Regions from separate parts of the Erwinia amylovora genome, predicted to be linked through region 1. Evidence: predicted binding sites of a transcription regulator. Region 1 holds the regulator's gene; each other region holds the start of a gene.
The links. Region 1 encodes CRP, which controls carbon source genes, mostly activating them, when cyclic AMP is high. Its sites were predicted from a motif close to ATGTGANNNNNNTCACAT; they were not measured.

Region 2: a site for CRP is predicted at 3,331-3,348, ahead of mlc (sugar metabolism global transcriptional regulator Mlc). Genes of this name have one in related genera too.
Region 3: a site for CRP is predicted at 6,338-6,355, ahead of yrbN (protein YrbN). Genes of this name have one in related genera too.

What each region holds. Positions count from the first base shown of each region.
Region 1 covers NZ_CP066796.1:256,183-266,292, forward strand. The annotation lists gene JGC47_RS01085 (hypothetical protein) at 1-174, opposite strand, end outside; partial or broken gene JGC47_RS17450 (amidohydrolase family protein) at 55-1,005, shown strand; gene tsgA (MFS transporter TsgA) at 1,068-2,252, opposite strand; gene ppiA (peptidylprolyl isomerase A) at 2,528-3,100, shown strand; gene JGC47_RS01110 (aminodeoxychorismate synthase component II) at 3,159-3,737, shown strand; gene argD (bifunctional acetylornithine/succinyldiaminopimelate transaminase) at 3,824-5,041, shown strand; gene JGC47_RS01120 (YccS/YhfK family putative transporter) at 5,050-7,161, opposite strand; gene crp (cAMP-activated global transcriptional regulator CRP) at 7,222-7,854, opposite strand; gene JGC47_RS01130 (OsmC family protein) at 8,219-8,626, shown strand; gene JGC47_RS01135 (phosphoribulokinase) at 8,663-9,532, opposite strand; gene JGC47_RS01140 (YheU family protein) at 9,641-9,859, opposite strand; gene JGC47_RS01145 (hydrolase) at 9,859-10,110, opposite strand, start outside.
Region 2 covers NZ_CP066796.1:1,803,677-1,813,786, forward strand. The annotation lists gene JGC47_RS08420 (DUF1460 domain-containing protein) at 70-867, shown strand; gene JGC47_RS08425 (MFS transporter) at 1,021-2,289, opposite strand; gene JGC47_RS08430 (LysR family transcriptional regulator) at 2,406-3,305, shown strand; gene mlc (sugar metabolism global transcriptional regulator Mlc) at 3,472-4,689, shown strand; partial or broken gene bioD (dethiobiotin synthase) at 4,809-5,470, shown strand; gene JGC47_RS08445 (MDR family MFS transporter) at 5,874-7,340, shown strand; gene JGC47_RS08450 (DUF1161 domain-containing protein) at 7,384-7,680, opposite strand; gene JGC47_RS08455 (DUF1283 family protein) at 7,729-8,076, opposite strand; gene ydfG (bifunctional NADP-dependent 3-hydroxy acid dehydrogenase/3-hydroxypropionate dehydrogenase YdfG) at 8,246-8,995, opposite strand; partial or broken gene guaD (guanine deaminase) at 9,374-10,110, shown strand, end outside.
Region 3 covers NZ_CP066796.1:411,320-421,429, reverse strand. The annotation lists partial or broken gene nrdD (anaerobic ribonucleoside-triphosphate reductase) at 1-1,011, shown strand, start outside; gene nrdG (anaerobic ribonucleoside-triphosphate reductase-activating protein) at 1,008-1,472, shown strand; gene JGC47_RS01975 (DUF350 domain-containing protein) at 1,486-1,884, opposite strand; gene JGC47_RS01970 (GIY-YIG nuclease family protein) at 2,009-2,374, shown strand; gene JGC47_RS01965 (GNAT family N-acetyltransferase) at 2,299-2,802, opposite strand; gene JGC47_RS01960 (luciferase-like monooxygenase) at 3,259-4,266, shown strand; gene JGC47_RS01955 (DEAD/DEAH family ATP-dependent RNA helicase) at 4,342-6,258, opposite strand; gene yrbN (protein YrbN) at 6,251-6,325, opposite strand; gene nlpI (lipoprotein NlpI) at 6,435-7,319, opposite strand; gene pnp (polyribonucleotide nucleotidyltransferase) at 7,452-9,584, opposite strand; gene rpsO (30S ribosomal protein S15) at 9,888-10,110, opposite strand, start outside.

The DNA of each region.
Region 1 (10,110 bases):
GCGATCCATTAAGGTAAAATCACGCATATCACGCATATCACGCATATCACGCATATCACGCATATCACGCATATCACGCATATCACGCCACAGCCGCACGTCTGTGCTGCGGGCGGCGCACTGGATACCGAAAGCGGGCTGGCGATCCCTCTCTTTATTGCGCCTCCTATTCACCCCGATACCACCCAGACCGTCGGTGACCGGCCTGGAACCGGTCGGGGACGCGGTGTAAAGGGATTGAACGCCGGGCAGAACGTAAGGTGCTGCTAACCCGTGACGATGTTAATCGGCGCGCGAAGCAGACGCTGAAGCGGCAGTTTGCCAACGGGATCCAGCATGTGCGTGGCCATATTGATATTTACGACCCAACGCCGACCGCGTTAAAAGCCATGCCTGAGGTGAAACAGAAGATGGCTTCGTGGGTGGATATCCCGCAGGAGGGCATTCTCTGCTGTCCCGATGGCGAAGCCTTGCTGGAGCTGGGATTACTGCCGGGGGCTGATGCGATCGGGGCGATCCCGCATGGTGTGTTTACCTACGAATATGGCGTAAAGTGGTTGCCCGCTGGTGAATATCCATTTGCAGGGGCGTTTTGACCGCTATCCGAAACGCCGTGGCATAAGCCGGGTGAAAGAGATGCTGGCAGCGAATATTCACCTTTGCTTGGGCCATGACGACCTGTTTGGCCCCTGCTACCCGCCCGGTACCGCCAGCATGTTGCTGGTGCTGCATGTCTGCCAGCTAAGGGGTTAAAACCAGCCGGATGACGGGATCAATCTGGTCACCAGCCACAGTGCCAGAACCTGACAGCTAACCGATTACGCTATTCAGGTCGGCAACCGTGCAAACCCGGTGATCCTGCCCGCCGCGAGCGGGTTTGGTGCCCTACGCCGCCAGGTGCCGGTGCGTTATTCCATTCGTCACAGGAGGGAGATAGCGGAAACCCGTCCGGCGGTCAGTCAGATTTATCCGGACAGCAGCGAGCAGGTTGATTTCAGGCGCTAAAAGGGCAGAGGTGGCGCATAAAAAAGCCGGCAGCGCCGGCTTTAGTTTGATGGCATCTTCAGTCAGTGCGCATCCATATGTCCGTGCTGCTTGTGCTTGCTGACGAAGCCCAGCAGCAGGCACATCAGGAACACCACGGCATACAGGCCGTTGGTGGTAGCCAGCGCCGCATGGAAGCCGGCTTTATCGACGATTGGGCCGGTGACCACAAAGGTCAGCATGGTGCCGATGGTGCCGCAGGTCAGGATAAAGTTCACCAGTTTCGGTGAAGAGACCTTCGTTTGCAGGGAACCAAGAGTAATAATAGTGGTGTAAATGGCGCTGGAGAAGAAGCCCAGGCTCATCATAATCCACTTCAGCATGGACGCATCGGTGGTGCTAATAAACCAGTACATCAGCAGGGTCGAGATCAGCGCCAGCACGGTGACGATACGCTGCGGATCGAAGAAACGCAGAATGGCGCTGAACGCCCACATCCCAACCATATAAGCGGTCCAGAAATGCCCCACCACGCTACCGGCCTCGGTAATGTTCAGGCCCATGTTTTTCGTCGCGTACTGCGGTACCCAGCCGATAAAGCCCAGCTGGCCGAGGATGTAGCACAAAGCCGCCACGGCGAGAAGCGCTACGCCCAGGCCCCATTTCTCTTTCACCACCGGCTGACCCCGGACGGCTTTTTTGCCCAGCTGGGGGAATTCAAAGCACAGTGCAAGAATGAAAATCGCCACATAGATAACTGCGATACAGGCATATACCCAGTACCACGGCAGCGATCTTGCCAGAATAGCGGCGGCGATAATCGGGAACAGGGTGCCGGCCATACTGAAAAACGAATCGGTAAACAGCAGACGTGAACCGCGTTGACGTCCCTCATACAGGTGAGTAATGAGAAATGTACCGATCGACATGGTAATGCCGCTGACCACCCCGAGGACAAACATACACAGGGAGAATACGCCGAGGCTGTGACTGTTCATCAGGCCGAGTACCGCCAGCACCATCAGCACAAAGCCGAAAATTATCTGGCGCTTGAGCGGCACAATTTCCATCAGCCAGGCGTTGAGAAACACCGCCAGCAGAATACCTGCATTGAGAAAGGTAAAAGTATTGCTCATCTGAGCAACGGGCAGCTGGAAATAAGCCGCTATATTCTCCAGAACCATACCGGTAACGATAACCACTGCACCGGTCAACGCGTAGGAGAAGAAGCTGATCCAGGTAAGCCCAATGCGATCGCGATTTGTCATAGTGGAAACCTGTTGAGAAAGAAGTTGGTCAGGCGGAATGCCTGTGGGGGACTCAGGAAGTTTAACGACAATAGCGATCTGCTAAAATCTTTAGCGAAATCTTTTACTTCAGATTCCATTCATAACGTGATCTAAATCACTTTTTTGCCGACAGCGATAACGTTTGCTTTCACCGTATCGCTGGTAAATAACGGTAAAGCGCTGGCGCACAGGTGAGTGCCTCTTTACAATAAGCGTTGATTAAATGATTCGTTGCCCTCAGTAAGGATTCCTTCATGTTGAAACGTACTTTGACCGCGGTGGCGACAGTTCTCGCACTGTCTTCGATCTCTGTCTCCGCTCTTGCCGCTAAGGGGGACGCGCATGTCCTGCTGACCACTTCAGCGGGCAATATTGAACTGGAACTTAATAACCAGAAAGCACCCGTCTCGGTGAAAAACTTTGTGGATTACGTCAACAACGGCTTCTACAACAACACTGTTTTCCATCGTGTGATCCCCGGCTTTATGTTGCAGGGCGGCGGTTTCACTGCCGATATGCAGCAAAAGCAGCCAGGCGCGCCGATCAAAAATGAGGCAGACAACGGCTTGCTGAACAAACGCGGCACCCTGTCTATGGCGCGCACCGCTGAGAAGGACAGTGCTACCAGCCAGTTCTTTATCAACGTGGCGGACAATGCCTTCCTCGATCATGGCCAGCGTGATTTTGGCTATGCGGTATTCGGTAAAGTAGTAAAAGGCATGGACGTGGCGGATAAAATTGCTCAGGTCCAGACCAAAACCTTCGGTCCTTACCAGAATGTCCCGGTGACGCCGGTTGTTATTCTGTCGGCTAAAGTGCTGCCATAATTAGCTGACTGCCTTCTCTGCCCGGGCCGCCCGTTGGCCCGGGCGTAACGGACCGATCATGCTGCTGCTTATCGATAACTACGACTCCTTCACCTGGAACCTCTACCAGTATTTTTCCGAGCTGGGCGCCGAAGTGTGCGTGCGGCGTAACGACGAGATTAACCTGGCGGAGATGGACAGGCTGGCTCCCGACCAGTTGGTGATTTCCCCCGGTCCCTGTACCCCGAATGAAGCAGGGATCTCGCTTGACGCCATCCGTCATTTTGCCGGTCAGCTGCCGATCCTTGGTGTTTGCCTCGGGCATCAGGCCATTGCCCAGGCATTTGGCGCGCGCGTAGAACGCGCCCGCCGGGTGATGCACGGTAAAACCTCGGCGATTGAGCATAACGAGGGTGGCGTATTTGCCGGCCTCAATCATCCGCTGACGGTCACGCGCTATCACTCGCTGATCGTAGCGGCGGACAGTCTCCCTGCTGAATTTGAACTGACCGCCTGGACGCTGCGTGATGACGGCCAGCCGGACGAAATTATGGGTTTCCGTCACCGTACGCTGGCGCTGGAAGGGGTGCAGTTCCATCCGGAAAGCATTCTGAGCGAGCAGGGGCATCAGCTGCTGGGTAATTTTCTTAAACGCTGATTAATATTTGCCTTTTTTTGACTTTTTATGCATATTTTATGACTATATTTTCATATGAATGAAAAGATTAAACGGAGAGGTAACGAATGGCGGCGGAAAAAATAGCGGTAACGCGGGCGACATTTGACGAGGTAATTTTGCCTGTTTATGCACCAGCGCAGTTTGTGCCGGTCAAAGGCAAAGGCAGCCGTATCTGGGACCAGCAGGGTAAAGAGTATATCGATTTCTCCGGTGGGATTGCGGTTACCGCGCTGGGCCACTGCCATCCGGCGCTGGTGGAAGCGTTAAAAACCCAGGGCGAAACCCTGTGGCACACCAGTAACGTTTTCACCAATGAGCCAGCCTTGCGCCTGGCGCGTAAACTGATCGATGCCACTTTCGCCGAGCGCGTATTCTTTGCCAACTCCGGCGCGGAAGCCAACGAAGCGGCTTTCAAGCTGGCGCGTTACTACGCTTCACAGCGCCACAGCCCGTATAAAAGCAAAATTATCGCTTTCCATAATGCGTTTCATGGCCGCACGCTGTTTACCGTTTCCGTCGGCGGGCAGCCAAAATACTCCGATGGCTTTGGGCCAAAACCGGCCGATATTGTCCATGTGCCCTTTAACGATCTGGCGGCGGTCAAAGCGGTCATCGACGATCATACCTGTGCGATTGTCGTCGAGCCGATCCAGGGGGAGGGCGGCGTGGTACCGGCCACTGAGGAATTCATGCAGGGGCTGCGTCAGCTGTGTGATGAACATCATGCGCTGCTGGTGATGGACGAAGTACAGAGCGGCATGGGCCGTAGCGGCAAGCTGTTTGCCTACGAGCACTACGGCGTGCAGCCAGATATTGTCACCAGCGCGAAAGCACTCGGCGGCGGCTTCCCGGTCAGCGCGATGCTGACCACCAACGCTATTGCCTCAGTGATGGCCCCGGGCGTGCACGGCACCACCTACGGCGGCAATCCGTTGGCCTGTGCGGTGGCGGAAGCGGCGCTGGACATTATCAATACGCCGGAAGTGCTTGACGGCGTGGCCGCGCGGCGGCAGCTGTTTGTTGATGCGCTACAGTCGCTGAATACCAGGCGGGATCTGTTCAGCGATATCCGTGGTAAAGGGCTGCTGATTGGTGCAGCGCTGAAGCCACAGTACGCTGATAAAGCCCGCGATATCCTTAACGCGGCGGCGGCCGAAGGGGTGATGGTGCTGGTCGCCGGCAGCGGCGTGATGCGCTTCGCGCCATCGCTGTTGATTGAGCCTGTCGATATTGCCGAAGGTATGGAGCGCTTTGCTGCGGCCGTCGAGAAGGTGCTGGCGTAGGTGCTGCGTTAACCAGGCGGCGGCCCGGTTTGAGGTCGCCGCCCGGACGATTTACCTAACCGATTTATCATCCAGTGGCCATGGTGAGGGCGCTGGCTCCAGGCCAGCGATGAAATGGTGTGCATGGTGTTGAGGTGGTCGAGAATGCGCTCGATGTGGCCTTCGAGGAGAGTCACCGGGCCATGCTGGAAATTGTCCGGCGCCTCCAGCACGTTGCTTTCTGAACCCGGCCCGTCATATTCCAGCCGCTGCTGGCAACGTTGCAGAGCGATCTCGCAGGACTGAAGATAGCGCTCCGCCAGCGAGGCGGTCAGCATAGTGTGTTCCCGCGCCATAATCGTCATGGCGTTAATATGTTCAACGATAAGCTGGCTGTGGGTTACCCACAGTTTCATATCGGACAAATAGCGGGAATCGAAGCCAGGCTCCTGCATCGCCTGATTCAGGGAGTTATACAGCGCGTTATGCGCCTGATTAACTTTGATACGCTGGTTTGCCAGCTTGCTGACATCCTGTTCACTACCCAACAACATCTGCAGCGCCTCCTGATAAGCCTCCAGCGCATCATGCGCGTTCTGGCGCAGCAACCCGCTCTGCCACTGTGGCCACAGCCAGATGTTGCCGCCAAGGGCAATCAGGCAGCCCATCAACGTATCGATCAGGCGCGGCAATAAGAAGCTCTCGCCGTTTAGCGACAAAAGTTGGAGAGAATACACCGCCGTTACGGTAAAGCCCACCGTCGCCCAACCGTAGAACTTGCGTAAAATCAGGTAACTGGCCAGGGTGATGGCCAGCATCACCAGTAATGTCATTGACTCAGGAGCATGCAGGCGCAGGGCCAGTGCGGCAACCGCCAGCCCGGCCAGGGTGCCAAGCGCACGGTGCTGGATGCGGACCCGGGTGGCACTGTAGCCGTTCAGGCTGACAAACATCATGGTCATCAGTATCCAGTACGGCTTCGGCATAGCCAGAAACAGCGCCAGCGTACTGGCGAAGGTCAACATCACCGCATAGCGTGCGGCGGTGCGCAAGGCGGTAGACTTAAGCGAAAGGTAGCTTTTCAGCGCCGGCAGCAGCGGCAGGTGGCGCTGACGGTCAGCCATCAAATCGCGGCGATAAAGCGGGCGTTGAGTGCGCAGCACGCGCGCAATACGGCTGAAATGGTAGTAGCAAAAATTACCCACCGGATTATCCGGATGCTGACGCACGATCTTCTCCAGCGCTTCCAGCGGCAGTTCCATCTCAAAACGTCTGGGGAAGCGGTGATACAAAATATCGTCAGCCAGCTCGCGCAGACGTGCGGCGATGCGCTGCGCATTCCAGCGGATCACCGCCTCGGCGTGGCTCTGACGCACCAGTTTTTGCACGTCTTCCGGCTGATGCAGACTGACGGCGATGTGCTCCTGCAGGTCAAGCGCCACCTGGAAAGCGCGCGTCAAAGGCTGGTAATGCTGGTTGCGATTGGCTGCCAGCATATGAATTTGCTGGTAACAGGTAGTGATAAGATCGACGGCCTTTTGCTGGCGAGCAAACAGCGGCGGCATAGCGGATGAGGGGTCGTTTAGCTGGTTTAAATGGCGATACTTTGCCTCGCAATAGTCGGCCAGCTCGCGGTACAGCAGGCTAAGCGTTTCGCGCATCGGCTGCTCTTTCCACAGCCAGAACCAGAACCAGTTAAATACCCCGTACCAGATGGTGCCAAGGATATACAGTAACGGAGGTTGCCACATCGGTACTTTGCCAGCGAGGCTCAGGGTGAATATGGCGGCAATCAGCGAGGCAGGCATCAGGCGGGCATGCAGCGGGCCGATCTCGCCGGTGATCCCCAGCAACATCGCCATCAGCAGCAGGATCAGCGGCAGCGGAACCCCCTGAGCGCCGGCATACTGGATAATAAAACTGCTGCCGGCGAACAGGCCTCCGCCCAGCATCAGGCGTTCAAAGAAGTGTTTGTGCGGCGTATCCAGCCCGGCATTGTTACAGCAGGCGGGAACCAGTGAGAACAGCAGACCTTTCTGTAAGTCTCCCAGCAGCCAGCCCAGTGCAACCGGCAAACACAACACCAGTGTTTGCCGCAGCGCGTAGTTCACTTCAGGTTGATAAATGATTCTGCGCCACATCCGCCGCACCAGATAGAAAAAGGCGCGACAGAGGCTGGCGCGCCGTGGGTTCAGGGGCGATTAACGCGTGCCGTAAACGACGATGGTTTTACCGTGTGCGGAGATCAGGTTTTGATCTTCCAGCATTTTCAGAATACGACCGACCGTCTCGCGCGAGCAGCCGACAATCTGGCCGATCTCCTGACGCGTTATTTTGATCTGCATCCCGTCCGGGTGCGTCATTGCATCGGGCTGTTTTGCCAGATTCAGCAGCGTCTGGGCAATGCGTCCGGTCACATCAAGGAAAGCTAAATTACCCACTTTTTCCGAGGTGACCTGCAGGCGACGCGCCATCTGCGAAGACAGGCGCATCAGGATGTCAGGGTTGACCTGGATCAGCTGCCGGAATTTTTTGTAAGAGATTTCAGCTACTTCACAGGCTGCTTTGGCACGTACCCAGGCACTGCGTTCCTGGCCCTCTTCGAAGAGGCCCAGCTCGCCGATAAAATCACCCTGGTTGAGATAAGAGAGGATCATCTCTTTGCCTTCCTCATCCTTGATCAATACCGCTACTGAACCTTTGACGATGTAGTAAAGGGTTTCCGCCTTCTCACCCTGATGTATCAGCGTGCTTTTGGATGGATATTTGTGAATATGGCAATGGGACAGGAACCATTCGAGAGTAGGGTCTGTTTGCGGTTTGCCGAGAACCATTCGCTGTTATCCTCTGTTGTCGTCGTACCTGAATACATCCGGTTTACCCCGCAGCAAGTTTCACGATCCCCTTGCTGCCGCGCGTAAATTGATTGGGATATACGGGGGCTGAATCCCTGCCAGGCTTTGTTATAGTCAAGCGTTCCGACAGGGAAGGAACGGGCCGCTCCGGGGCAGGCCGTATGCTGTCGTTTCGTTATCACCAACATCATGATGCCGGTGAAATTTACAGCCTCGTTTGTAGCACAGCTTGGGATGGCTGTCTTCTGTTGTCTCGCTTCAGCATAGTCAGAAAAAGAGAGCGTTGCCGTTTTAATCACGGCGGCGTACTCTGCTGTAACTAAATGAATTGGAGGATGTTGTTATGCAGGCACGGGTTAAGTGGGTCGAAGGGATGACGTTTTTGGGAGAATCCTCATCTGGTCATCAGGTGCTGATGGATGGTAATTCGGGCGATAAAGCGCCAAGCCCAATGGAAATGGTGCTGATGGCCGCCGGCGGCTGCAGCGCCATTGACGTGGTGTCAATTTTGCAAAAGGGCCGCCATAGCGTGGCTGACTGCGAAGTGAAGCTGACCTCAGAACGCCGCGAAGAGGCACCGCGTATCTTCACCCGCATTAACCTGCATTTTGTTGTCAGCGGCAAAGCGCTGGCGGATAACGCGGTAGCGCGTGCGGTCGATCTCTCTGCGGAAAAATACTGCTCGGTGGCGATTATGCTGGGCAAGGGGGTGGAGATGAGCCACAGTTATGAAGTGATCGAACTGACCTGATCCCGCCCATCCTCTTAGCCGTAAAAGGAAAGAACTTCAGCCGATTTTCTTTCCTTCAATCAACCGCTTAACCAGCGGCCCCATGATCAGCTCCATCGCCAGCCCCATTTTTCCTCCCGGCACCACCAGGGTTTTGATATGTGAGATAAACGAACCCTGCAGCATGGACAGCAGGTAAGGGAAATCGATATCTTCCAGCCCCTGAAAGTGGACAACCACGAAACTCTCATCCAGAGAGGGGATGCCACGGGCGGCAAACGGGTTGGAGGTGTCCACCGTCGGGACGCGCTGGAAGTTGATATGGGTGCGTGAAAACTGCGGAGTAATAAAGTTGATGTAGTCCTCCATTGAACGCACCACGGAGTCCATCACTGCTTCGCGCGAATGGCCGCGTTCGCTGGTATCGCGCACCAGTTTTTGGATCCACTCAAGGTTGACGATGGGCACCACGCCAACCAGCAGATCCACGTTTTCCGCCACGTTATGCAGCGGGGTGACAACGCCGCCGTGCAACCCTTCATAAAACAGCACATCGGTCGGTTCTGCCAGCGGCTGCCACGGCGTAAAGGTGCCGGGCACCTGGTTCCAGGGCACGGCTTCATCGTAGGTATGCAAATACTTACGCGACTTTCCTTTACCGCTGCGACCATATTCGCTGAATGTACGCTCCAGCAGTGCGAAATCATTCGCTTCCGGGCCAAAATAGCTGACGTGTTTACCCATATCGCGCGCTTTGCGGATCGCCATATCCATCTCCGGGCGGGTAAAGCGGTGGAAGCTGTCTCCTTCTATTTCTGCTGCATGCAGGCCCAGCTGCTGGAAGATCTTCCTGAATGCCAGGCTGGTGGTCGTGGTTCCTGCCCCGCTGGAGCCGGTAACGGCGATAACCGGATGTTGAGTCGACATAGCGTACTACTTCCTTAAAAAACGGGTGGCCCTGCATTGGTAACATGCTTTGTCGACACATGTCATCAATACGGCAGCGATGAAGCTGATATAACCTGGCGGACGGGGTTAGCCGCGAAACTGGCCGCGCGGCATAATGTTGACCGACTCGTGCAGTTCAGACCACACCAGCACCACCTCGCCGCAGCTCAGCTGACGGCGAACATCGGCGACTTTCTGTTCCAGCGATCGCTCATGCTCGCCATAATCGGTGCCTTCGCGCAGCACAAAGGATTCAATCAGGTTATCAAGTGTTGCCGAATCGAGCTCTTTCCAGGGAATAATCATCAGTTGTCCAGCCAGGTGGTAAGCCATTGCGGAATGCGTTGCTCCAGCCACATTTGTGGGCTGCGCAGCGTTCCGCCTACAAAACCAACGTGCCCGCCATGCTGCGTCAGCTGATATTCAACGTTTGACGGCAGCAGGGCAGGATCGGGGATCACATCAGCGGTCATAAAAGGGTCATCCTGCGCGTGAATGATCAGCAGCGGCTTACGCACGCCGGGCAGCAGCGGCATGGCGCTGCTGCGGCGGTAATA
Region 2 (10,110 bases), 1.5 Mb from region 1:
ATTACCGTTTGTCGTAAGAGGTAAATGTTATTAAATTTCCGCCGGGATAATTTATTAGGGAAAATACTTATGACAAAAACAGCTCTTCTTTTACTGATTTCTTTCGGTTTGGTTTCCTGCACAAAAACCAACGGCAGTGAATATCAAACGAAGATAGATCAGTTCACCTCAGAAAAAGTGAATCAAATCCTCCGCGATAAGGTCATTGCAAACGGTAGCGAAGAACACGGTGAATGGGTGGGTTCCGTATCGTCGGCCTTCCTGAATACCCCATACAAAGGCAACACCTTAATCGGATCGGCGGATATGAAAGAAGTGCTGGTGGCGGATTTCAATGGAGTCGATTGTTTCACCCTGATTGACTACGTTGAAGCACTGACACGTGCTGGTAATCAGCGAGATTTTCTTAACAACCTTGTCGCGACAAGGTATGCACAGGAACATGTTGACTATTACAGCAGGAAGCATTTTTTCACTGACTGGTTTGCAATCGCCCCGCAGAACGCTGCCGATGTCACTGGTGATATCAGTCCTGACTATGTCAGCATGTACAAGAACCTTAACGTAAAGGCTGACGGCGGCGAATATATATCCGGCCTCGGCGTCAGGCCCAGAGAAATAAATTTCATTCCCGGCGATAAAATCGATGCCGTGGTGCTGGATAATCTGAGAACTGGCGATTACGTGGGCGTCTATTCTACACAGGCGGGGCTGGATGTTTCACATACGGGAATAGTGATCAAGCGTGATGGAAATGTGTGGTTCAGAAATGCTTCTTCGCTATCGCATAACATGAAGGTAGTTGATTCGCCCTTTGTGGAATATATGTCAACAAAGCCAGGCTTCATTGTTCTACGCGCCAAATAATTGCATCGTAATCATTCCCTTATCCGCACCGCGGCATGCGGCGCGGATAAGGAAAACGAACAGGCTTAGCAACAAAACAGCGTGCAGAGAAGGCGGATTGCGAAGGTTGGCGACAGCTACGCCGGTGAAGCCCGGCGCAGGTGCAAACAACAATTACAGTTTTCTGGCGTGCAATCTTGCACCCACCCACAGCGCCAGCAGCAGCAGAACGGTAATAAAAGCGCTAATGCCGTACCAGCCAAAATAATGCCAGAACACGCCGCCTGACGTACCTGCTACGCTGGAACCAAGGTAGTAAAAAAAAAGATACAGTGAAGAAGCCTGACCGCGCGCGCGACGGGCGCGTACGCCAACCCAGCCGCTGGCGACTGAATGCGCGGCAAAGAAACCGGCGGCAAACAGCATCATGCCCAAGAAGATCGACCAGATGTTACTTGACAGAGTCATAAATAGTCCGGTCAGCATAATGGCCGTTGAGAAGATCAGCACCGGGGCACGACCATATTTTGCCGTCATCACTCCCGCTTTCGGTGAACTCCATGAACCGGTCAGGTAGACGACCGACAGCAGACCCACCACCGCCTGGTTGAGCGAAAAGGGAGCCGACAACAAACGATAGGCAATATAGTTGAACAGAGTAACAAATGACCCCATCAACAGAAATCCTTCGGCAAACAGCAAAGGCAACCCGCTATCGCGCCAGTGCAGGCGAAAATTCAGCAGCAGGTGACGAGGTTTAAGCGATGTCGGCTGGAAATTGCGCGACGGCGGCAAGATTTTCCAGAACATTATCGCTGCTGCCAGAGATAAGCAGCCTATAACCATCAATGCGATGCGCCAGCTGCTGAATTCAGTGATAACCCCGCTGATCAGGCGGCCGCTCATACCGCCTATAGAGTTACCGCCGATGTAAAGCCCCATTGAAAAGGCCAGTACGCCGGGGTGGATCTCTTCGCTAAGATAAGACATCCCCACTGCCGCCACGCCGCTTAACGCCAGGCCGGTCAGCGCACGCATCAATAAAATACCATGCCAGCTGGTCATGGCAGCGGAAAACAGGGTGCAAATGGCGGCAAGCAGCAGCGCCGTAACCATCACCGATTTGCGACCGATGGCATCGGATAATGGCCCTGTAACCAGCAGGCCAAGCGCCATCATTCCGGTGGCGATAGACAACGAAACGCTGCTGGCGGCAGGGGATACGCCGAATTCATGCGACAGAACCGGCAGAACAGGCTGTACGCAATAGAGCTGAACAAAGGTCGCCAGCCCGGCCGAGAACAGCGCCAACGTCACTCGCATAAACTGCGGCGTGCCGCGTTTGATATACACATTTTTGTTGCTTGCAGTAGTCGATACAGGGATGGACGCTGACCGTTCAGCACGATTGGGCAGCGTGACGGCCTGAGAGGAGCGGTTCACTTTGGATCCTTGAGGTTATTGAGAGTTATCAGCCTGTAAAGGGTAAGAAAGATGATTTATGATGTCTAATATATTAATAATCTGAAATGATACTTCAGAGATATGAATTAAGAGATATGAATATGGAATTGCGTCATCTGCGCTATTTTATCGCCGTAGCGGAAGAACTGCATTTTGGTCGTGCTGCACTTCGGCTTAATATCTCACAACCGCCGCTTAGTCAGCAGATCCAACTGCTTGAGCAGGAAATAGGTGCGCGATTATTCGCCCGCACCAATCGTAGCGTGCGGCTAACTGCGGCCGGTGAGCAATTTTACAAGGATGCCAGCCTCATCCTGCAGCAGGTTGGCCAGGCGGCTGACAAAGCGGCGAGACTGCATCGCGGGGATGAAGGGGAGTTGCGTATCGGATTTACCTCATCCGCTCCGCTGATTAACGCGGTGTCAAATGCCCTGTTTACCTTCCGTCAGCGTTACCCGGCGGTTCATGTCGAAATGCAGGAGATAAACACGCGTCAACAGCTGGCTCCGCTCAGTGATGGGCGACTTGATTTAGGCGTCATGCGCAACACCGTGCTGCCTGAAACTTTTCATCATCAGGTACTGCTACAGGAGCCAATGTATGCACTGGTGCACCGTGCGCACCGCCTGGCAAACCGACAGCAGATCGCGTTAAGTGAACTGACGCTGGAGCCATTCGTGTTCTTCGACCCGGGCGTAGGCACCGCCCTTTACGACGAAATCATCCGGCTGCTGCAACGGTATGATATCCAGCCTGATATTGCCCAGGAAGTGGGGGAGGCGATGACCATTATTGGTTTAGTTTCAGGCGGGCTGGGCGTTTCGATTCTCCCAGCGTCATTTCACCGGGTGCGGCTGAATGATGTTGTGTGGATCCCCCTGAAAGAGCAGGATGCGCGTTCAGAAGTTTGGCTGGTGTGGTCCAGGCAACGAGAAATGCCTGCGGTAGCTGCTGCCATGAAGGAATTATTACTGCCGTCTGGCACAAATTCGTAAAAAAGATGACCACTTCAAGTAAGTTATGTGCTGTAAATCACATTCCGATTCAGGCAGTTGACGCCATCTGCGAAGTGTTTCACCATGAACCGATAGCGATAACGTCACCGCCAATATTGGCAGATTTCAATGACCTTGCAGCAAAAGGTGATAACAAGGAGCAGATGTGATTACGGATAGCCTGCCCGGACATATTGATCATATTAAGCAAATGAATGCCGGGATCGTCTATCGGTTAATCGACCGCTATGGCCCGGTATCGCGTATTGATCTGTCCAAAAAAGCGAGTCTGTCCCCGGCCAGTATCACCAAAATCGTACGAGAGCTGCTGCAGGCCCATCTGGTGAAGGAAACCGAATTCCACGAGGCGGGAAGCCGGGGACGGCCGGCGACTGGACTGGTTCTTGACAGTCAGGCCTGGCACTTCCTTTCGGTACGAATCGGCCATGGCGAGATCGACATTGCGCTTCGCGATCTGAGCACCCAATTGGTTGCCGAACAGCAACTTCCCTTGCCGGCAGTGGCAGAAGAACCTTTGCTGGCGCGCATTCTGCAACATATTGAGCGGTTTTTCATCCTACACCAGCATCGACTCGAACGTCTTACCGCGATCGCTTTTACCCTGTCGGGCAGCATCAACAGCCGTACCGGCATTGTTCAGCACTTACCGTTCTATCAGGCAGATAACCTGCCACTGGGTCCGGAAATGGAGAAACGCAGCGGGCTTCCTGTTTTCATTCAAAATGATATCTGTGCCTGGACCAGGGCAGAATCGCTGTTTGGTGCCTCGCGCGATGCCAGCGATATCATTCAGGTAGTGATTGGTCAGAATGTCGGTGCCGCAGTGATGACGACAGGTCAGCTGCTCCACGGCGGCGGCAACACAATGGCCGAGATTGGACATATTCAGGTCGATCCTTGTGGTCAGCGCTGCTACTGCGGTAACCGGGGTTGCCTTGAGACGGTTGCGGGCATCGACAACATATTGAAGCTGGCCGCGCAGCGACTGTCGGCGTCGACGGGTTCTGTCCTGCATAATCAGCCACTGACGATCGACAATTTGTGTGATGCGGCACTGCACGGAGATCGTCTGGCCTGCGACATTATCGTCGGGGTGGGCAGCAGTCTGGGACGGATCCTGGCCATCATGGTCAATCTCTTCCATCCACAGAAAATTCTCATCGGTTCACCGCTCAACCGCGCCCGGTCGGTTCTGTTCCCGGCTATTGTTGGCTGTATTCGCCAGCAGGCCCTACCAACCCTGAGCGCTGAACTTAGCGTAGAACCCACAAGATGGGTTCAGTCCGGCACCCTGTCCGGCGCAGCGCTGGTTAAGGATGCGCTCTATAACGGGTCGCTGCTAATCAGACTGCTGCAAGGCTGACAGATGACCAAACATTGCGCTAGCGCAATCTACGGTCACCGGTAGTGTCCTACACTTTTTCCTCAAACTGAGCATCAAAACATCCATCGGCCCAAACCGGGCCTGCCGGAGTCATTTCTATGTCAACACGATTATTTGTCACTGGAACAGATACAGAAGTCGGGAAAACGGTGGTATCGCGCGCTTTATTGCAAAAGCTGGCCGCTGAAGGTCAACGCAGTGTCGGTTATAAACCGGTGGCTAAAAGCAGCAAGAATACGGCCGGGGGGCGTGTAATCAGGATGCGTTGGTGTTGCAGGCCTCTTCTTCCGTTACCTTGCCCTGGCAGGCGATAAACCCGTTAACGCGGCTGGATGACGCGTTCATCACCAGCCCGACGCCGGTCAGTTTTGAGTCATTGAGCGGTGGGCTGAAAGCGCTGGACGACCACGCCGACTGTATCATCGTTGAAGGCACGGGAGGATGGCGTAGTCTGATGAGCGATCTGCGCCCGTTATCAGATTGGGCAGTGCAGGAGCAGCTGCCGGTGGTACTGGTTGTGGGCATTAAGACAGGCTGTATCAGCCACGCTCTGTTGACCGCCCAGGCGGTGATAAATGATGGCCTGCCGCTGTTGGGCTGGGTGGCTAACCGCATTAACCCGGGCCTGGCGCACTATGCAGAAATCATTGACGTACTGCGCGGAAAAATCCCGGCACCGCTGCTGGGGGAGGTGCCTTATCTGCCGCGCCCGGAAACACGTGACCTGGCGCAATATCTTGACCTGTCACCTCTGGCATAACGGCGGCAGCCAAGGCCGAGCGCGCCGGACTTAACGGGAACTCTCCGGTTGCCTGCTGCTGCGGGCAATCAGCAACATCATATTGCGTTATGGCTTCTGTGACGTTGTCACATGCAGCTTTTCTGCTTACGGCCGGTGCGCGAGCGTTGCTCCTTATCTGCCGTTCGCCTGTCTCAATCATCCGGCTGGCTGTAATTCATACGACAAGCCCGGTGCTAAATGACTTCATTAAATAATCACGTCCAGGCTAAACTGTCGGCAACGCGCGCAAACCAGCGATAGCCCGCAATGGATTTGCGGAGAATACTTCTGTGACATTGTCACTAATACCCTTAGCACAATCTAAACATTGCTATGGACTGTTTCATGCATCCTGACGAGATGCACCGCCGGAAAGAGACAAATGTTGGAAGAGTTGGAAAATATGAATAATCAGGTCACGCATCGCCATTGGGTATTGGTCGCCTCAATGCTGGCGATGTTTATGGCCGCGATCGAAGTCACCATTGTGGCAACGGCGATGCCCACCATCATTGCGCAACTGGGTGGGTTTTCACAGTTCGGTTGGGTATTTTCCATCTACCTGTTAACTCAGACCATCAGCGTGCCAATTTATGGCAGGCTGGCTGATTTGTGGGGTAGAAAGCGGGTGTTTTTTATCGGCACCGGGTTGTTTCTTGTCGGTTCAGCGCTGTGCGGATTTGCCACTAATATGGGTTGGCTGATCCTTTTTCGCGCCATTCAGGGACTGGGCGCGGGAGCGATTATGCCGCTGACCTCAACCATCATCGCCGATGTTTACCCGCCAAAAGAGCGGGCAGGGATCCAGGGCTGGCTGTCAAGCGTCTGGGGCGTTGCGGCGATTGTCGGCCCGTTGACCGGGGCCTGGCTGGTGCAGCATTTCAACTGGGCGCTGATCTTCTGGGTCAACGTTCCGGTAGGGCTAATTTCCATGTTGCTTTTAGCGCGTTATTTTCCCGAATCAAGATCCGGCGGTACGCATCGACTTAATCTGACCGGCAGCGGATTGCTGATGCTGAGCGTCAGCGCATTACTGGTGGCGCTGCTGCAGGCGGAAACGCTTGGCGGGTTAGCGGTGGCTGGACTGCTGATGCTGGCACTGTTGACCGGCGCGGTGCTGGTTCGGCATGAACGCCAATCCGGCGCGCCGCTCTTTCCGCTGGCTATCTGGCGCAGCCGCATGCTGTTGGCCGGTAATGCGGGCAACCTGCTGATCGGCGCAGCGATGATGGGCATCAGCGCTTTTCTGCCGACCTGGATTCAGGGAATAAACGGCGGTACGCCGTTACAGGCGGGCAGCGCTCTGGCAATGATGTCAATAGGCTGGCCGTTGGCCAGTACCGTTAGCGGGCGTCTGATGCAGCGCACCTCATATCGTTTCACCGCGTTGCTTGGTTCTCTGCTGCTGGTCGTGGGCACAGGGCTGCTGTTGACCCTTCAGCGTGAAAGCCCTGTTTGGCATGCCGGCGTTTTTGCGTTTGTGATTGGTTGCGGAATGGGCATGACCAGCACGACCTTCCTGATTGCAGTGCAAAATACGGCAGATTTTGCCATTCGCGGCATCAGTACGGCATCGATAATGTTCAGCCGCATGTTGGGTTCAGCGCTTGGCACAGCGCTGATGGGAGCCGTGCTCAACTACAATCTGCTGTTACGCCTGCCGCAGTATCAGGATCCGGTACAGCAGGTGATGTCGCACAGCGAGCGGCAACAGATAGCACCCGCCAGTCTGGAGATCATACTGAATGAAATTGCGCATTCGCTGCATTGGGTTTTTGTTGTCTCGACGGTTATTGCTTTGTTGAGCCTGACGGTATCGCGGTTGATCCCGGCCCGCCAGGCAAATTAAATGCAGATAATGCGACCCGTTGCGGGGCGCCTTATCGCTAAGGCTATTGTGAGCCGTCCGGTGAATTGCCCGTGACGACTGACGCATCACCGTCAGTTTCACCGTACACGCGCTTATACACGATTTTGTGAGTATCACTTTCACAATGGCCTACGACCTGACCGCCCGCCTGATCCACCTGGTCATTCGGTACGATTTCCAGGCTAAACCCCGAAGCCGGTACGCCATTGCTGATGATTTTCTGGTTAATATCAGCTTTCACTGACTCGCACGATGCCGTTGCTGCAAGTGGACCGACAGCCAGCAGTACAGATAAAACCCCTTTCAAACCTTTCATCATCTCATCCTTTTGCATCTGACCGAGCTGTCACTATAGCAGTAAATTAAATTACGGGGTGACGGGACGGCCGGTACGACGATCGAGGCAACGCAGTGTGTTGGGCTCCCAGTACGCGTTGAGGTTCAGGCTTTTCTCGCAGCTGTCCTGGGTATCGAAAGCGCGGTCAACTTTATCAAACTGCTTCTCAACGCGGTTATTGACCTTGCCACGCAGGCGATGGGTAGCATCCCACTGTTCTTTTTGCTCGCGGGCCTGTTCTTTGCTTAACGAGTTATCACCATTTTCAATGATCAGTCGGTCGGTTTGTGCATGTGCGCCGTGCGTCACGGTAAATAGCGCGGCCAGCACCACCAGCGGTAGCGTGGCCTGAGCCAGCCGTTGTTGCATTGTCTTCATTTTTTGGTTCCCTTCTGTAGGCTGCCAGCCGTAATGACTGCGCGGATCTTGCAGGCGAGTATATCACCAGCTTCAGGGCGCTAACCAGTCAGCCAACCGCGTCGTTGAGGCTTAATCGAGATTTGAAATCAGGTTGACTGGCGTAATGACATGATTTCAGCTCATGCTGTTAATCAATTTTGTGCACGCGCAGGCCAGCCTGGCTCTGTCCGACCGGCATCATCTCGATGACATTGATATTGACGTGCTCAGGCAGAGTAGCTACCCACCAGACGGCTTCGGTAACATCTTCCGCCGTCAAAGGCTTTACGCCTTGATAGACATGGTCAGCACGCGCATCGTCGCCCTTGAAGCGAATATTGGAAAACTCGGTGCCGCCAGCCAGTCCCGGTTCGATATCGGTGACGCGCAGCGCGGTGCCGTGCAGGTCAGTACGCAGGTTAAAACTGAACTGACGGACAAATGCTTTGGTTGCGCCATAGACATTACCACCCGGATAGGGCCAGCTACCGGCGATGGAACCCATATTAATAATGTGCCCGACATTACGCGCTATCATGCCCGGCAGGATAGCGCGCGTCATATACACCAGGCCTTTATTGTTGGTGTCGATCATCTCTTCCCAGTCTTGCAGGCTGGCGTGCTGCGCGGGTTCAATCCCCAAAGCCAGTCCGGCGTTATTCACCAGTACGTCGATGTTGCGCCACTCCGCCGGCAGGCTGGTCAGAGCAGCCTCGATGCTGCTGCGATCGCGCACATCCAGCACCAGGGGGTACAGGCTGGCGCCCAGCTCCTGCTGCAGGGCGTCCAGCCGTTCCTGACGGCGACCGGTGGCAATAACCTGATGGCCCATGGCGACAAAACGGCGGGTGATACTTTGACCAAAACCGGCGGTCGCGCCGGTAACAAATACGATCATTTCAGTGCTCCTCAATGCATTTTGTGATGTGAACACCTTACCATTCGATCGGCCCGGCTGATAATAAGCGAATGATTAAGTTAAGACGAAATAACTGCACCGCCAGCGTGCGGCCGCTTTTACGATTGCGTTAACACCGTGCATAACAAAATTAAAATATGCTCCGGGGTTGAACATTACGGCGTTGCAACAGTTTATCTGGCCAGCAACCGGTTGCGCACTCAAATTCTCACCTGAGACGCTGAACGGGAAGTAACACATTTAACCTGCTGTATTTAAACAGTTCAGTGTGGAAATATCTGCTGGCATAACAATTGCAAAGTCATCCCTCATTTATCCCACTTCCCTGGCTGCCGGGGCTGTAGTAAAGGAATTGTTATGTCAGTGAGCTATACGTGCGCCATCCGTGCCAGTTTCTTTGATATCACCCATACGGTTGATAACCCGCTAAAGTTGCCTGAAGCAGCGCGCTACCTCGAAGACGGGCTGCTGCTGCTGGATGAGGGGCACATTGTCTCGCTCTCAGAATGGGATCAGGGCAGGCAGCTGTTACGGCCGGGCGAGAACATCCTCGATTTTCGCGGCCGGCTAATTGTCCCCGGCTTTATTGACTGCCATATTCACTATCCGCAAACCGAGATGATTGCTGCTTTCGGCGAGCAACTCCTGGAATGGCTTAACCGATATACCTTCCCGGTGGAGGAGAAGTACCGCTGTGCACAGCATTCGGCAAAAATGTCCGCATTCTTCCTGGAACAGCTGCTCAGCAACGGCACCACTACCGCGCTGGTATTTGGCACCGTACATCCGCAGTCGGTTGACGCACTGTTTGCTGCGGCAGCAAAACTGGAGATGCGGCTGATTGCCGGCAAGGTGATGATGGATCGCAATGCACCGGAAGAACTGACTGAAACCCCGGAGCAGAGTTACCAGCAAACGCGGGATCTGATAGAACGCTGGCATCATAAAGGGCGGCTGAACTATGCGCTGACGCCACGCTTTGCGCCAACCTCTTCGCCACAGCTGCTGGAAAAAGTGCAGCAGTTGCGCAGTGAGTACCCCGATGTCTGGCTGCATACCCATCTGAGTGAAAATCCTCAGGAGATTGAATGGGT
Region 3 (10,110 bases), 160 kb from region 1:
TCGTTTAAAACGCCGATGGGCTGCCGCAGTTTCCTTGGCGTTTACGAAGAAGACGGAAAGCCAGTTCACGACGGTCGCTGTAATATCGGCGTTATTACCCTCAACCTGCCGCGTATTGCGCTGGAAGCGCACGGGGATGAAGACCGTTTCCGGGCGCTGCTCGACCAGCGCCTGCTGCTGGCCAAAACAGCGCTGATGACGCGGATCGCCCGGTTGGAAAAGGTAAAAGCCCGTGTGGCACCGATCCTGTATATGGAGGGCGCCTGTGGCGTTCGCCTGCAGGCCGATGAGCCTGTCGCAGCTATCTTTAAATACGGCCGCGCGTCCATCTCGCTGGGCTATATCGGCATTCACGAAACGCTGAATGCCCTGAGCGGCGGCAGCGTGCATCCTTACGATGATGCGCAGCTGCGCGCCAAAGGTGTGGCAATCGTTGCCCGTCTGCGCGCCGCCGTTGACCAGTGGAAACAGGAGACCGGCTACGGCTTCAGCCTGTACGGCACGCCAAGTGAAAGCCTGTGCGATCGCTTTTGCCGCCTTGATGCCGCCAGGTTCGGCGTGGTGCCGGGGGTGACCGATAAAGGTTATTACACCAACAGCTTCCATCTTGACGTAGAGAAAAAGGTGGATCCGTACGACAAAATCGATTTTGAGGCCGCATACCCCCCATTGGCTAACGGCGGCTTTATTTGCTACGGCGAATATCCCAACATGCAGCACAACCTTAAAGCGCTGGAAGACGTGTGGGATTACAGCTACAGCCGGGTGCCTTATTACGGCACGAATACCCCGATAGACCAATGCTACCAATGCGGCTTCCACGGTGAGTTCACCTGCACCAGTAAAGGCTTCACCTGCCCGAACTGCGCTAACCATGACAGTAGCCGCCTTTCGGTTACTCGTCGGGTATGTGGTTATCTCGGCAGCCCCGATGCACGGCCGTTTAACGCCGGCAAGCAGGAAGAGGTTAAACGCCGGGTGAAACATCTGCGTAAAGGCCGGGCTGGATGAATATTCATCAGTACTATGCGGTGGATGTGATGAACGGCCCCGGCACGCGCTGTACGCTGTTTGTTGCGGGCTGCGCGCATCGCTGTCGTGGCTGCTACAACCAAAGTACCTGGCGAGTGGACTCCGGAACGCCGTTCAGCCTGCAAATGGAGGAGCGGCTGATTGCAGATCTCAACGATACGCGCATTATCCGCCAGGGGCTATCGTTATCCGGCGGCGACCCACTGCATCCGGCCAATCTGGCCGATGTTCGACGCCTGCTGAGCCGGGTAAGGCGCGAATGCCAGAATAAGGATATCTGGATGTGGACCGGCTACCGCCTGCAGGAGCTAAGCGTCAGCCAGCTGCGCGTTATCGACCTGGTCAACGTGCTGATAGACGGGGAATTTATTAAGGCGCTCAAAGACCCGTCGCTGCTGTGGCGCGGCAGCAGCAACCAGGTTATCCACCAGCTGCGTTAAGCCGGTCCCGTGGTCAGTAAGTCATACAGGCTGCGTTCAGGATGCCGACCCCAAGCGAGACGGCAGCGAGGAATAATCCGGCGGCGCGCTGGTTTTGCTCAATGCGTAAACTGATATCGCGAATAAACAGACGAACGACGGTGAAAACCAGCAGCTGTATGACCAACGCTACTGCGCCCCAAAGCAGGTAATCAAGCAAATTGACGGAGTTAGCTGCTACGCTTGCCAGGGGGACAATGTAACCCAGCAATGCACCGATAAAACCGTACGTCGCGGCCAGATTATTTTCCTTAATCAAACGCCATTCGTTATGCGGTGTTATGCGCATATAGATAAACAAAAACACCAGCACCATCGCGCAGCTGATAAAAAAATAGCTGGCAAAAGCGAGTAAAAGTTGCAGAGTGGCCATCATTCATCCTTAATCAGTGTGTTGTGGTCAGGCAGTGCGGCATAAGCGCCGGATGCGCGGTTTTGTAGCCTGATTGCCTGACTTTAGGTTACAGTACCAGGATTGTCATTTCGCGGAGTAACCTATGTGTCCTGCTGCCCCTGCCGAATGGCATTTGTACATTGTGCGCACCGCTGGCGGCGTGCTTTACACCGGGATCACCCTTGACGTGGCGCGCCGCTTCGCCCAGCACCAACGTGGTAAAGGTGCCAAAGCGCTGCGCGGCAAAGGGCCACTGGAGCTGGTTTTTCATTGCGCGGCGGGCGACCGTTCGCTGGCCTCAAAATTGGAATATTGCGTCAAACAGCTTAAAAGACAGCAAAAGCTGCAGCTGGCTGAACAGCAGCCTTTATCGCTCATTCAGTGGCTTAGCGATCAAAGTCGATTAAACGGTGCTGAGTATTCGATATTGCCCGCTATGCCCTTGAAAGCATCGTCCGCCAGTTTATAAACCTGGAAAACCTGTTGCGTACCTTCTAAGTGGCAGCGCAGCTGGCAATCCGCCGCAGTTTTAAAACCACACCGCCCATAGTAGGCCGGATCGCCCAGTACAACCACGGCGGCATAGCCGAACTCATTTAACGTATCCAGCCCTTCGTAAATCAGCCGCGATCCGATCCCCTGCTTACGTACGCTCTCATCGACAACCAGCGGTGCTAATCCAACCCATTGCTGATCCTCACCGTTGAGTGTAACCGGGCTGAACGCCGCATAGCCAAGAACCTGACCTTCATCATCGGTGGCCACCACGCCAAGGGTTAATAACCCGTCTTCACGAAGTTGCTTTACAAGTTCAGCCTCGGCGGATGTTGGGAAACTACGGCGCAGCAGGGCGTCAATGCTGGCAGCATCAATGCCAATCTCGGTACGAATTAACATGCTATACCTGCGCGATCCACTATGGAATTCGCGTCCTTTTCATTCAGGCTTCAGTAATATCAGCCGGTTGCATAAGCCCGACGCGCAACAGCATCGGCACCGATTCAAATTCTGTTGTGGCGGCCAGCAGGATAACGCTGCCGATGGCAGACGGCTGGCAACGCCGGGTGGGCGAAAGTTAATCGCTTTTACCTGTAATCGACCGCTTATCAACAGGCGATCGAAGCATCAGTGCATTTACGGCATATAGCCAATCAGACGATATCTTTAAAAATAGTTCCTGACTGCAGGAATGTAATTTTTGTTGATCGGCGTGTCTTGTCGTTTAACCACTTTTAGTCATGGTTAGTTAATTTTTGCATAGTGCTCGAAACGGACAATCATTGCGCGAAAGGATGTCGTAGCCTTTCACACCACACGCACCTCAGTTATGCCCTTTAGAATAAGTGAGCCATTATGTCTGAGAGAAAACCCGTAGCGCTTTCGCTGCTTGACCTTGCGCCTGTTCCGCTGGGCGCGACGGCCAGTGACGCATTCCGTACTTCGCTGGCGCTGGCGCAGCAGGCTGAGAAACTTGGTTACCATCGCTACTGGCTGGCCGAGCATCACAATATGACGGGCATTGCCAGCGCAGCGACCTCCGTGCTGATCGGCTATCTGGCTGCCAATACGCAAAGCCTGCGGCTGGGTTCCGGTGGGATTATGTTGCCTAATCACGCACCGCTGGTGATCGCCGAACAGTTCGGTACTCTGGAATCGCTCTTTCCCGGCCGTATCGATCTGGGGCTTGGCCGCGCGCCAGGCTCCGACCAGCAAACTATGATGGCGCTGCGCCGATCGGGCAACGCACAGGGGGATAACTTTCCCGCAGATGTTGCTCAGTTGATCAACTGGTTTGACGCAGCGGATGAGGGCAACCTGCCGGTGCAACCCGTGCCGGGTAAGGGATTATCTGTTCCGGTCTGGCTACTTGGTTCCAGTTTATACAGCGCACAGCTGGCGGCACAGATGGGGCTGCCGTTCGCCTTCGCCTCGCACTTTGCCCCGGAGATGCTGTTGCAGGCGCTGCGTGTGTACCGCGAAAAATTCAAGCCATCAACACGGTTGGAGAAACCCCGAGCCATCGTGTGCGTCAACGTTGTGGCTGCCGACAGCGAGCGTGAAGCGCGTTTCCTGTTTACCTCAATGCAGCAACAGTTTATCAACCTGCGTCGCGGCAGGCCGGGGCCGTTACCCGCACCGGTATCCAGCATGGATAATTTGTGGTCAGCTGCTGAACAATATGGCGTGCAACAGGCGTTGAGCATGTCGATTGTGGGCAACAAGGTGAAAGTGCGCGACGGGCTGGCAGCGCTGATGCGGGAAACCGCGGCGGATGAGATTATGGTTAACGGCCAAATCTTCGACACAACGGCGCGCCTTTCTTCCTTTGAGCTGGCGATGCAGGCACGCAACATGCTCTGATCCCAGCCGGTTTGCCCCCGGACTGCGGCCATAAAAAAACCAGCCCGGGGGCTGGTTTTTTTTGGCTGTCAGTGATTACGCATCACGACGACGCGCTGGGGCGCTGCCACCTTCATCGCGGCGTGGGCCACGGTTGCCCGCTGGACGGCGCTCACCACCGCGTTCGCTGCTGAAACGACGGCCGCCGCCTTCACCAGCGCGCCCGCCTTCGCGACCTGCGCCAGCACCGAAACCGCCACGTGCAGGACCACCAGGACGACGCTCACCACCACCGATGTTGCTGCGTGGCTGTGCATCACCAATCAGCTGCATATTCATCGGTTTGTTGAGGATGCGCGTGCGGGTAAAGTGTTGCAGCACATCGCCCGGCATGCCTTTTGGCAGCTCGATAGTTGAGTGCGTGCCAAACAGCTTGATGTTGCCGATGTAACGGCTGCTGATATCGCCTTCGTTAGCGATAGCGCCAACGATGTGACGAACTTCAACGCCATCATCCCGACCCACTTCAATGCGGTAGACTTCCATATCGCCCACGTCACGGCGTTCACGACGTGGACGGTCGCCCTCGCGTGCTTCACCACGCGCTTCGCGCGGGCCACGGTCCGGACGGTCACCGCGACGATCGTCACGACGGTCATCACGATCGCGGAATTCGCGACGCGGACGCTGTGGCGCATCAGCGGGGACAATCAGTGGACGTTCGCCCTGAGCCATTTTCAGCAACGCTGCGGCCAGAGTTTCAATGTCCAGCTCGTCTTCCGGCTGCATTTTGGACAGCAGCGCACGGTACTGTTCCAGATCGCTGCTTTCCAGCTGCTGCTGAACTTTCGCGGCAAACTTCGCCAGGCGACGCTGACCCAGCAATTCTGCGTTTGGCAGCTCCACTTCAGGAATAGTCAACTTCATGGTGCGTTCAATGTTACGCAGCAGGCGACGCTCGCGGTTCTCAACGAACAGCAGAGCGCGGCCAGCACGACCCGCACGACCGGTACGACCGATGCGGTGCACGTAAGATTCTGCGTCCATTGGAATGTCGTAGTTAACGACCAGGCTGATACGCTCAACGTCCAGCCCACGGGCGGCAACGTCGGTGGCGATCAGAATATCCAGACGGCCATCTTTCAAACGTTCCAGCGTCTGCTCACGCAGTGCCTGGTTCATGTCACCGTTGAGCGCGGCGCTGTTGTAACCGTTGCGCTCAAGCGCTTCGGCGACTTCCAGCGTGGCATTTTTGGTACGCACGAAAATAATCGCTGCATCAAAGTCTTCAGCTTCAAGGAAGCGGGTTAGCGCATCAGTCTTACGGCCGTAGGCTGTCCAGTAGCTCTGGCTGATGTCAGGGCGCGTGGTCATGCTTGACTGGATACGCACTTCCTGCGGATCCTTCATAAAGCGTTTGGTAATACGGCGAATCGCCTCTGGCATCGTGGCAGAGAACAACGCGGTCTGATGACCGTCTGGGATCTGCGCCATAATCGTTTCAACGTCTTCGATGAAGCCCATACGCAGCATTTCATCGGCTTCATCCAGCACCAGGCCGCGCAGATTAGACAGGTCCAACGTGCCGCGTTTCAGGTGGTCGAGCAGACGACCAGGTGTGCCGACAACAACCTGTGGCCCCTGGCGCAGAGCGCGCAGCTGCACGTCGTAACGTTGGCCACCGTAAAGGGCAACAACGTTGAGACCGCGCATATGTTTAGAGAATTCAGTGACAGCTTCTGCTACCTGAACCGCCAGTTCGCGGGTAGGTGCCAGCACCAGGATCTGTGGTGCTTTCACCGTAGGATCGATGTTATGTAAAAGTGGCAGCGAAAATGCAGCTGTTTTGCCACTCCCGGTCTGCGCCATACCTAACACGTCACGACCTGCCAGCAGGTGAGGAATACATTCAGCCTGGATGGGAGATGGCTTTACGTAGCCCATGCCGTTCAGTGATTCAAGGAGGTCGGCGTTCAGGCCAAGGTCAGCGAAAGTAGTTTGGATATCAGTCATGTAGTACAAGTGCCTCGTAGATTGCGGCGGCCAGTCTACATAACTCGTCGTGAAAATTTTCAGTCATTTTCATCAAAAAGTGTGAACCGGCTCAAATTAGTGGTTTCGACGAACAAAAGGGCCCTCATCCGCCAAGATGATGACTTTTCGAAATTCGGGCAATAAAAGTTCGTCAGCTATTGCTGGTCAGATTCTGATAAATCGTCTTGTGTCTGGCCGAGTAGCGCCAGCTCCAACAATGCATATCGATGCTCAACAAAGTTGTGAACGTTGTTGGCGACCGTCAGCTTGAACAACGCTTCTGCGTTGTCCTTCTCCCCCAGACTTAGGTAATACTTACCTAAATAGAAGTTGGTTTCACTGAGATGTTCAGCGAGCGAGGTGTTATCCGTTGCGTCCGCCTGGAGCCGTTCGTTCAGCGTTTTTTCGCTGATGTTGCCCAGGTAGAACTCGACAATATTCCATCCCCATTGCTCCTTAACCGCTTTATTGTAACGCTGCTTCAGCGATACTTTAGCCTGCTCTGCATTGATCTCACGTTCGGTGAGATACAGCCACAGGCTGCGGAAGGGATCGTTAGGATCGTCTTGATAAAACGCCAGCAGATCATCTTGCGCCAGTTTAAATCTTCCGCCGTAGTAAAGGGCGATACCACGATTTAAACGCGCATAATTGTAAGTTGGATCAAGCTCAAGTACAGAATCAAACGCTTCATAGGCAGCATCAAAATTGCCTGCCTGCGTTAAATATATGCCTAAGTAATTGAATACTTCAGGCATATCTGGTCTGACAGACAGCGCTTGTGAAAAATCATTTCGCGCCAGTGCTCTCAAACCGAGACTATCATACAACACTCCGCGCTCATATAACAGCTGTGCGCGTTCATCATCGGTTAAAGACCGACTGGCAAGTATTTGTTCCATGCGAGCAAGAATGACCTCCTGTTGCAGCGTAGGCTGCAAAGGAACGGCCAAAACTTCGTTCTTACGCCACTCGGTGTTGCTACATCCTGCCAACGATAAAGCCGTCGCAACGAGACACCAGCGCAAAAATGGCTTCATGTACCACTCCCGAAAACAAACATTGGGAATAACATCCTGTTACCCGCTTGCCATCGACAAGGCCGTCCCGCCCTCGCGTTCAAAAAATTCTCCGCACCCACAAGCAAGGTACGGAGAATTCATCATGACTGCTTATTGAGCTTCTGGTGCTGCAGGAGCGGCTTCTGCTTCAGGTTGAGCCTGTTCGCCAGCTTCTTTGATGCTCAGGCGTACGCGGCCCTGACGGTCAACTTCCAGTACTTTTACCGGAACCTCCTGGCCCATCTGCAAATAGTCTGTCACTTTTTCTACACGCTTGTCGGCGATCTGAGAAATATGTACCAAACCTTCTTTACCGCCGCCGATGGCCACAAAGGCACCGAAATCAACGATGCGCGTCACTTTACCGTTGTAAATACGCCCCACTTCGATCTCTGCGGTGATCTCTTCGATACGACGAATCGCAAATTTCGCTTTGTCACCGTCGGTAGCGGCGATTTTCACCGTGCCATCGTCTTCGATTTCGATGGTGGTGCCAGTTTCTTCCGTCAACGCACGGATAACGGAGCCACCTTTGCCGATCACGTCTTTGATTTTATCAACGCTGATCTTGATGGTGTGAATACGTGGAGCAAACTGAGAAATGTCGCCACGCGGACCGCTGATAGCCTGCTCCATGACGCTCAGAATGTGCAAACGCGCACCCTTCGCCTGGTTCAGAGCCACCTGCATGATTTCGCGGGTAATCCCTTCAATTTTGATGTCCATCTGCAGCGCGGTGATGCCTTCACGGCTACCGGCGACTTTGAAGTCCATGTCGCCCAGATGATCTTCGTCACCCAAGATGTCGGACAGCACCACAAAGTTGTTGTCGTCTTTCACCAGGCCCATCGCAATACCGGCTACAGCGGCCTTGATTGGCACGCCAGCATCCATCAGCGCCAGAGAAGCACCACAAACAGACGCCATAGAAGAGGAGCCGTTTGATTCAGTGATTTCAGACACCACGCGAACGGTATACGGGAATGCCTCGCCTTTTGGCATCACCGCCAGCACACCACGCTTCGCCAGACGACCGTGACCAATTTCACGACGCTTGGGCGAACCGACCATACCCGTTTCACCGACGGAGTAAGGAGGGAAGTTGTAGTGGAACAGGAAGTTGTCAGTACGCTCGCCCATCAGCTCGTCGAGGTTCTGCGCATCACGGGCAGTACCCAGCGTGGCGGTAACCAGCGCCTGAGTTTCACCACGGGTGAACAGCGCGGAGCCATGCGTACGCGGCAGCACGCCGGTGCGTACGTCAAGGCCACGGATCATGTCTTTTTCACGGCCGTCGATACGCGGTTCGCCACGCAGAATGCGGCTGCGTACCACGTCTTTTTCCAGCGCGTGCAGCAGATCGCTGATCTCACCGGCGTCCAGCGTGTCGTCTTCCGCCAGCAGCGCAGCAGTGGTTTCAGATTTGATGACGTCAACCTGAGCGTAACGCTCCTGTTTTTCGGTAATGCGGTAAGCATCGCTCAGGCGCGACTCGGCCTGCGCAGCGATACGTGAGCGCAATGCTTCGTTAACCGCTTCTGGCTGCCAGTCCCAACGCGGTTTGCCCGCTTCAGCGACCAGCGCATTGATGTTGTCGATGACGATCTGTTGCTGGTCGTGGCCGAATACCACTGCACCCAGCATCTGCTCTTCGCTGAGCAGCTCGGCTTCAGATTCAACCATCAGTACTGCGCCTTGGGTACCGGCAACCACCAGGTCCAGCTTGCTCTCTTTCAGCTCATCGCTGGTTGGGTTAAGCACGTACTGATCGTTCAGGTAACCGACGCGTGCCGCACCGATAGGACCGTTAAACGGCAGGCCAGAAAGCGCCAGCGCAGCAGAAGCACCGATCATCGCGACGATGTCCGGGTTAACCTGAGGGTTAACGGAGACCACGGTGGCAATCACCTGCACTTCATTGACAAACCCTTCAGGGAACAGTGGACGGATTGGGCGGTCAATCAGGCGCGAAGTCAGCGTTTCGCCTTCGCTTGGGCGGCCTTCACGGCGGAAGAAGCTGCCCGGAATACGGCCAGCAGCGTAGGTACGCTCCTGATAGTTCACGGTCAGAGGGAAGAAGTCCTGACCTGGTTTGGATTTTTTCTGACCTACCACGGTGACGAAAACAGCAGTGTCATCCATGCTGACCATAACGGCTGCCGTTGCCTGGCGAGCCATCATTCCGGTTTCAAGAGTGACGGTGTGCTGGCCATACTGGAATTTTTTTACGATCGGGTTCAGCAAAGTTAGTTCCTTAACATCAGGGCGGGTAATTGTTACCGGCCGTGGGTTTCAAATCTTCATTTTGCATCCTCGCGACTAATGACAACCCTAATCCCTGATGGGATAAAGCCTCTCATTAGCCGCGCGAACCTCTGCAACTGAAGATCACACTAAGCAACAATACAATAGTTTGCGTGTAATTGCTGCCGCCTGCTTGAAAAAAGGGGCCATTAAGGCCCCTTTCCAGCAAACTTGCACCAGACTGTCCGAATGCCCATCGCGTTGTCAGCAAAGCTGAAAACAGGGCGTGACAGTCTGTACGACTTAGCGACGCAGACCCAGACGCTCGATCAGGCTGGTATAGCGTGCAACGTCTTTACGCTTGAGGTAATCCAGCAGCTTACGACGCTGAGATACCATGCGCAGCAGGCCACGACGGCTGTGGTGGTCTTTTTTGTGCTCAGAGAAGTGACCCTGCAGATGATTAATCTGTGCGGTCAGCAGTGCAACCTGAACTTCTGTAGAACCACTGTCGTTAGCATCGCGA